One region of the Gottfriedia sp. NPDC058432 genome, then DNA from elsewhere that is predicted to be linked to it. Evidence: a T-box and tRNA genes for the amino acid it is inferred to sense, from the RefSeq annotation. Region 1 holds a T-box; the other holds one or more tRNA genes.
The links. A T-box is a leader RNA that pairs with one kind of tRNA and senses whether it is charged. The one in region 1 lies ahead of pheS (phenylalanine--tRNA ligase subunit alpha), so its partner is inferred to be a tRNA-Phe.
Positions count from the first base shown of each region.

Region 2: it has a tRNA-Phe gene. The T-box ahead of pheS (phenylalanine--tRNA ligase subunit alpha) is inferred to sense a tRNA for this amino acid. The anticodon was not compared.

Region 1 is NZ_JBHXLC010000001.1:259,139-262,555, forward strand. Features, by position in the region: gene ACFWM3_RS01360 (IS3 family transposase) at 1-216, opposite strand, end outside; gene ACFWM3_RS01365 (helix-turn-helix domain-containing protein) at 186-509, opposite strand; gene sspI (small acid-soluble spore protein SspI) at 627-836, opposite strand; gene ACFWM3_RS01375 (TrmH family RNA methyltransferase) at 940-1,689, shown strand; T-box leader at 1,826-2,072, shown strand; gene pheS (phenylalanine--tRNA ligase subunit alpha) at 2,129-3,163, shown strand; gene pheT (phenylalanine--tRNA ligase subunit beta) at 3,182-3,417, shown strand, end outside.
Region 2 is NZ_JBHXLC010000004.1:29,519-32,935, forward strand. Features, by position in the region: gene ACFWM3_RS05950 (adenylosuccinate synthase) at 1-936, shown strand, start outside; tRNA gene ACFWM3_RS05955 (tRNA-Lys) at 1,077-1,149, shown strand; tRNA gene ACFWM3_RS05960 (tRNA-Glu) at 1,169-1,240, shown strand; tRNA gene ACFWM3_RS05965 (tRNA-Asp) at 1,264-1,339, shown strand; tRNA gene ACFWM3_RS05970 (tRNA-Phe) at 1,346-1,418, shown strand; gene yycF (response regulator YycF) at 1,768-2,472, shown strand; gene walK (cell wall metabolism sensor histidine kinase WalK) at 2,472-3,417, shown strand, end outside.

The DNA of each region.
Region 1 (3,417 bases):
TGTATGGATGGCTTTAATATGAGATTTGACAGTTTCTTCAACGGTTGTTTTATTAGTATTATGTAAAATAGATTTTCTCCATTTGTAGTAACCAGCTCTAGAGACTTTGGCGATTTTAATAAGCATCTTAATTGGATAGTGTGCTTTCATTTCACTTATTATTTCAAATCGAATTTTCTTTGGAATTACCCCTCCTCCAGTATATTTGGATAGCACTTTTTTAAGTATTCTACCTGTGCCTTCAAGTAATCTCTTTCTTCTTCAATTGAATCAAACTTAGTTTTTGGGCGTCCATTGAAAGGATGATAACTACTTGATTTTCCCCTTTGATCGTCAAATAACTCACCATTTCTATACTTTTTTACCCAATTTTTAAGCTGAGTTGAGCTACGCAAACCAAATTCCTGTGAGATTGTAACGTAACTTCCATAGCCATCTTCATATTGCTTCACAGCTTTTAGTTTTAGTTCAGTTGAATAATGATTAAATTTTGTTCCCTTTAATGGCATAAGAAAATCCCCCAATAGTAGACTGCCCATCCATTTTATCAGATGGGCTTTTTTACGTGTCTACTATAAGGGGATAATATCATAGGTTAGTCCTTTTTTATGTTTTAACAGATTAGATTACTGACTTACTCCATTTTCTAGTACTGAGAGTAGTTCATGCTTTTGATCTTCAGTAGCGTGACTCCAAAAAACTTCGAGAAGTACACCTAGACCTGGTAATACTTTTTCCTCACCACTTTGAATAGCATCTACAATTGTTGCTTCTAATTGATCACTTTTATTACCTGAAATATTGTGAAGAACTGCACCGCGAATATTAAAATTCATTTTGAATTCTCCTTTCATATTAAGCTTTATGTAGTATTTGTAAACGGAAACGATTTTATGTATGATAAACGATATGATATACGATGAAAGGTAAAGGAAACTTATGAAACAAATTGATTCCATACAAAATAATTCTGTAAAGGCTTGGAAAAAACTACATACAAAAAAAGGAAGAGATAAAGCTAAACAATTTATCGTAGAAGGTTTTCATTTAGTGGAGGAGGCAATTAAGCATGATGCACCCATTCTTCATTTATTAATCAGTGAAGAGATTGACTTACCTTCTAATTTTTCAACAGGGTCATTTGATATTACGTATATATCAAAAGAGGTTAGCAAAGAATTAAGCGAAACAGAAACATCTCAAGGGATTTTTGCAATTATTGAATTTTCTTTTGTAAGAATTGATTTTGAGAAAGTGTCAAAATTATTATTAATTGATGAAGTTCAAGATCCTGGGAATGTTGGAACAATGATTCGTACTGCGGATGCTGCTGGTTTTGATGGGGTTATTTTAGGCTCAGGTACAAGCGATCTATATAATGCTAAAACAATTCGATCCACTCAAGGTTCATTATTCCATTTACCAATATTACGTGGTGATTTAGTTGACGCAATTTCTAATTTAAAAGATAAAGGAATAACTGTTTACGGAACATCTCTTCAAAATGCAAAACCATTTAATGAAGTAAACGTTACAAATCGTTTTGCCATTATTGTAGGAAATGAAGGCAAAGGTGTGAATTCAACATTACTTTCATTAACTGATGAAAATCTATATATACCTATTTATGGTAAAGCCGAATCATTAAACGTTGGTATTGCAGCAGGGATTCTAATGTATAGTCTGTGAGAAATAGAAAATGTTAGAAGCCATTTGAGCTTTTTAGGTCAGTAAAAATGATTCAAATGATTTAGTAAATAATTATGTTGAGCAGTTGCATTAATTGAAAAAAATCAATATAATTAATTAAGAAAAATTTAATACATAAAAAGCTTTGACAGAGAGTAGTAAATTTGAATCTCTATTTTAGGGAAAAGGTGCCGTAGACTGTAAGCACTTTTATAGTAGACCAAATTGAATTCACCTCTTGAGCTAGCGCCGGGACCATTTTTAAATGTAAAGGCGACTCGGTCTATCTAAGTAGATCGTTATATGAATGAAGTGAGCAGTTAGTTTTTTGTAAATAATAACTGTTAATTAGGGTGGTACCGCGATCAATCCTCGTCCCTTTTTTGGGAGCGAGGTTTTTTTATGTTTAAATTTATGAATTTGAATAGGAGGATTATTCATGCAAGAGCGTTTAGTTTCTTTACAAGCAGAAGCGATTAAGCAAATAGAAGAAGCAAAAGATTTAAAAGCATTAAATGAAATAAGAATTGCCTATCTAGGGAAAAAAGGTCCGATTACTGAAGCAATGAAAGCAATGAAGGATTTATCTCCTGAAGAGCGCCCAAAAATGGGAGCAGTTGCTAATGAAGTACGTGCGGCAATCCAAGAAAAACTTGAAGCAAAGCAAGGTGTATTAGAACAAAATGCAATTAATGAGAAATTAGAAAGTGAATCAATTGACGTAACACTTCCAGGAAGACCAGTTCATGCAGGTGGAGCTCATCCATTAAGAGCGGTTATTCAAGAAATTGAAGATTTATTTATTGGAATGGGATATGAAATCGCAGAAGGTCCAGAAGTAGAAAAGGACTATTATAATTTCGAAGCCTTAAATTTACCAAAAGGTCATCCAGCTCGTGATATGCAGGATTCATTCTATATTTCTGAAGAAACATTAATGAGAACTCATACTTCACCTGTTCAAGCTAGAACAATGGAAGCAAACGCGGAAAAAGGACCAATTAAAATAATTTGTCCAGGTAAAGTTTATCGCCGTGACGATGATGATGCTACACATTCTCATCAATTCATGCAAATCGAAGGTCTTGTAATTGGTGAAAACATTTCAATGAGTGATTTAAAAGGTACTTTACAACTTTTTGCAAAAAAAATGTTTGGTGAAGATCGTGAAATTCGATTACGCCCAAGCTTCTTCCCATTCACTGAGCCTTCAGTAGAAATGGATATTTCTTGTATGAAATGTGGAGGAAAAGGCTGTAACATGTGTAAGCACACTGGATGGATTGAAATTTTAGGTGCAGGAATGGTGCATCCTAACGTACTTGAGATGGCTGGATATAATCCAAAAGAAGTTCAAGGATTTGCTTTCGGTATGGGTCCAGAACGTATTGCATTATTAAAATATGGTATTGATGATATTCGTCATTTCTATACGAACGATATAAGATTCTTAAAGCAATTCCAACAAATGTAAGGTAGGAGGGGACAAAACATGTTTGTATCAACAAAATGGTTACAAGAATACGTTGATTTAAGTGGTGTTACACCAGACGAGCTTGCAAAATTAATAACAAAAGCAGGTATTGAAGTTGAAGGTGTTAATCATCTTTCAGAAGGAATTAAAAATGTTGTAGTTGGTTATGTAATGGAACGTGAACAACATCCAGAGGCAGATAAATTATCAAAATGTACTGTTGATGTTGGAGAAGAACAACCAGTACAAATTAT
Region 2 (3,417 bases), on a different contig from region 1:
CGTAAAGGTGATAATAAGATTGGTACTACTAAAAAAGGTATTGGACCAGCTTATATGGATAAAGCTGCACGTGTGGGGATCCGTATGGCAGACCTTTTAGATAAAGAAGAGTTTTACGAAAAATTAAAACGTAATCTTGAAGAGAAAAATAATTTATTTGAAAAAATGTATGATTCAAATTCATTAAATATTGATGACATTTTTGAAGAATATTATGAGTTCGGACAACAAATTAAAAAATATGTGTGTGATACTTCTGTTGTATTAAATGATGCAATTGATGGTGGAAAGCGCGTATTATTTGAAGGCGCACAAGGTGTAATGTTAGATATCGACCAAGGTACATACCCATTCGTTACTTCTTCTAACCCAGTTGCAGGTGGAGTAACAATTGGATCTGGAGTTGGTCCAACAAAAATTAATCACGTTGTTGGTGTATGTAAAGCTTACACTACTCGTGTTGGTGAAGGTGCATTCCCAACTGAGCTTTTCGACGAAATTGGAAATACAATTCGTGAAGTAGGTCGTGAGTACGGTACAACTACTGGAAGACCAAGACGTGTTGGTTGGTTTGATAGTGTAGTAGTTCGCCACGCTCGTCGCGTTAGCGGTATTACTGATTTATCACTTAACTCAATTGACGTATTAACAGGACTAGAGACTGTTAAAATTTGCGTTGCTTATAAATTCCGTGGAGAAACAATTACTGAGTTCCCTGCTAGCTTAAAACAACTTGCAGAATGTGAGCCAGTTTATGAAGAACTTCCAGGTTGGACAGAAGATATTACAGGAGTAAAAACGCTTAATGAACTACCAGTTAATGCAAGACACTATGTAGAACGTGTATCTCAATTAGTAGGTATTCCATTATCTGTATTCTCTGTAGGTCCAGACCGTAACCAAACAAATATCGTACGTAACGTTTACGGAGCTTAATATAATAAAAAGCCCTTAAATAAAAACTTAGGGGCTTTTATTATTTTTTTTAAAAAACTATTGCAAACTTATTAGAAAGTATGATAAGATAAGTCTTGTCGTCATAACTAGTACATAGTTTATGAAGTTAATCATTTTATGAGCCATTAGCTCAGTAGGTAGAGCATCTGACTTTTAATCAGAGGGTCGAAGGTTCGAATCCTTCATGGCTCATCTTTTCTTAAATTAATGTGGCCCGTTGGTCAAGCGGTTAAGACACCGCCCTTTCACGGCGGTAACACGGGTTCGAGTCCCGTACGGGTCATCCTTTTTTATAAAACTTATCTTGGTCCCGTGGTGTAGCGGTTAACATGCCTGCCTGTCACGCAGGAGATCGCCGGTTCGATCCCGGTCGGGACCGCCATATAATGGCTCGGTAGCTCAGTCGGTAGAGCAGAGGACTGAAAATCCTCGTGTCGGCGGTTCGATTCCGTCCCGAGCCATCATAAAAACTACTGTATATACAGTAGTTTTTTATTTTATATCAACCTTATAGAAAATAAATTCTAGTTTGAATAAAACAGTTCGATTTTACAAAAAAACCTACTTAATTTAAAATAGAAGTAAGTGGAGTAGACCTCTAGCAACAAGCTAGAGGTTTTTTTCAAAAATCTAGTGTTTATAGATAAAAAGAATAACACGTATGATCGCAGTCGTATTATATTTAGAGAGATAGTCCACAAAACGAAATTGCTATGAAAAGTTTATTTGTTGCCTAATTTAATGTTAAATTGCAAAAGATATGTATAGAATTGATGGCAGCGAAAACTGACTAGAAAAGGAGTGCGGGGAATGAATAAAAAAATATTAATAGTCGATGATGAAAAACCAATTGCTGATATATTGAAGTTTAATTTAGAAAAAGAAGGTTTTGAAATTGTTTGCGCGTATGATGGAGAGGAAGCATTACAAAAAGTAGACGAGTTTCTTCCTGATTTAGTTTTATTAGATATTATGTTGCCAATTAGAGATGGTTTAGAAGTTTGTAGAGAAATTAGAAAGAATCATGAAATGCCAATCATTATGATTACAGCAAAAGATTCTGAATTAGATAAAGTACTAGGTCTAGAAATGGGAGCAGATGACTACGTAACAAAACCATTTAGTACACGTGAGTTGCTTGCTAGAGTAAAAGCAAATTTACGTAGACATCAAACTGGAGCTACATCTGAAAAAGAGGAGTCAGTTGAAGTTATTATTGGTTCGCTTGTTATCAATCCAAACGCTTATATCGTAACAAAACGTGGCGAGAAGATCGAATTAACTCACCGCGAGTTTGAATTACTGTATTATTTAGCGAAGCATATCGGACAGGTTATGACGAGAGAACATTTACTTCAAACTGTTTGGGGCTATGATTATTTTGGAGATGTACGAACTGTTGATGTAACAATTCGAAGACTTCGTGAAAAAATTGAGGACAATCCAAGTTATCCACTTTTCATTGTAACAAGAAGAGGAGTAGGATATTACCTGCGTGATCCGGAGCAAGATTAATGGCAGCTTACAATAAAGTTGGTTTATTTAAATCAATTGTATTTAAATTTGTACTTGTTTATATTTTACTCATATTGGTAGCTATGCAAATTATTAGCGTTTATTTTTCGAGAGAACTTGAAAAGCAACTTGTAAATAGTTTTACAGTTGCGATAAACGAACGGGCTAAGCTACTGGCTTATAATATAAAAATCGAGTATGAAAAAAAGAAAACTCTGGACGATCCAGAGGTGAAAGCTAATATTCAAAAAATAGTTTCTGACTTTGGAAAGAATATTGGGATATCAGATGTAAGAGTTATTAACCAAAATAGTGAAGTCATTGCTACTTCGGATTCTAGTAATCGGTCTATTGTTGGAAAAAGGACAACTGATATTTTAGTTAAAAGAGCACTTTTAGTAGGTACTAGAACTGAAAAAGTGTTAATTGATCCTAAAAACGGTCATCGAATGAAAACGATTGTTACCCCAGTGATGGAAGGTGACGAAATTGTTTCAGCGATTTACACGAGTGCTTCAATGGAAAGTACTTATGAAAGAATGGAATTAATTAACCGTATTTTTTCAACGGGTACACTTATAGCAGTCGCGATTACATCCATTTTAGGGATATTATTGGCTAAAGCAATTACGAAGCCAATCTCAGAAATAAGAAGACAGGCCCAAGAAATGGCGAAAGGAAATTTCTCTCGTAAATTAAAGGCCTATAGTGAAGATGAGATTGGTGAATTAACGATATCATTTAATAATCTATCACGTAACTTACAGCAAGCTAGGGCTTCAACAGATGGAGAAAGAAGAAAGCTTCAATCAGTACTAGAGCATATGTCAGATGGCGTTATTGCAACTGACCGTAGAGGGAAAATTATTCTCTTAAATGATCCAGCTGAAACGATGCTAAATGTTTCACGTGAAACAGTATTAAATAAATCTATTTTAGAGGTAT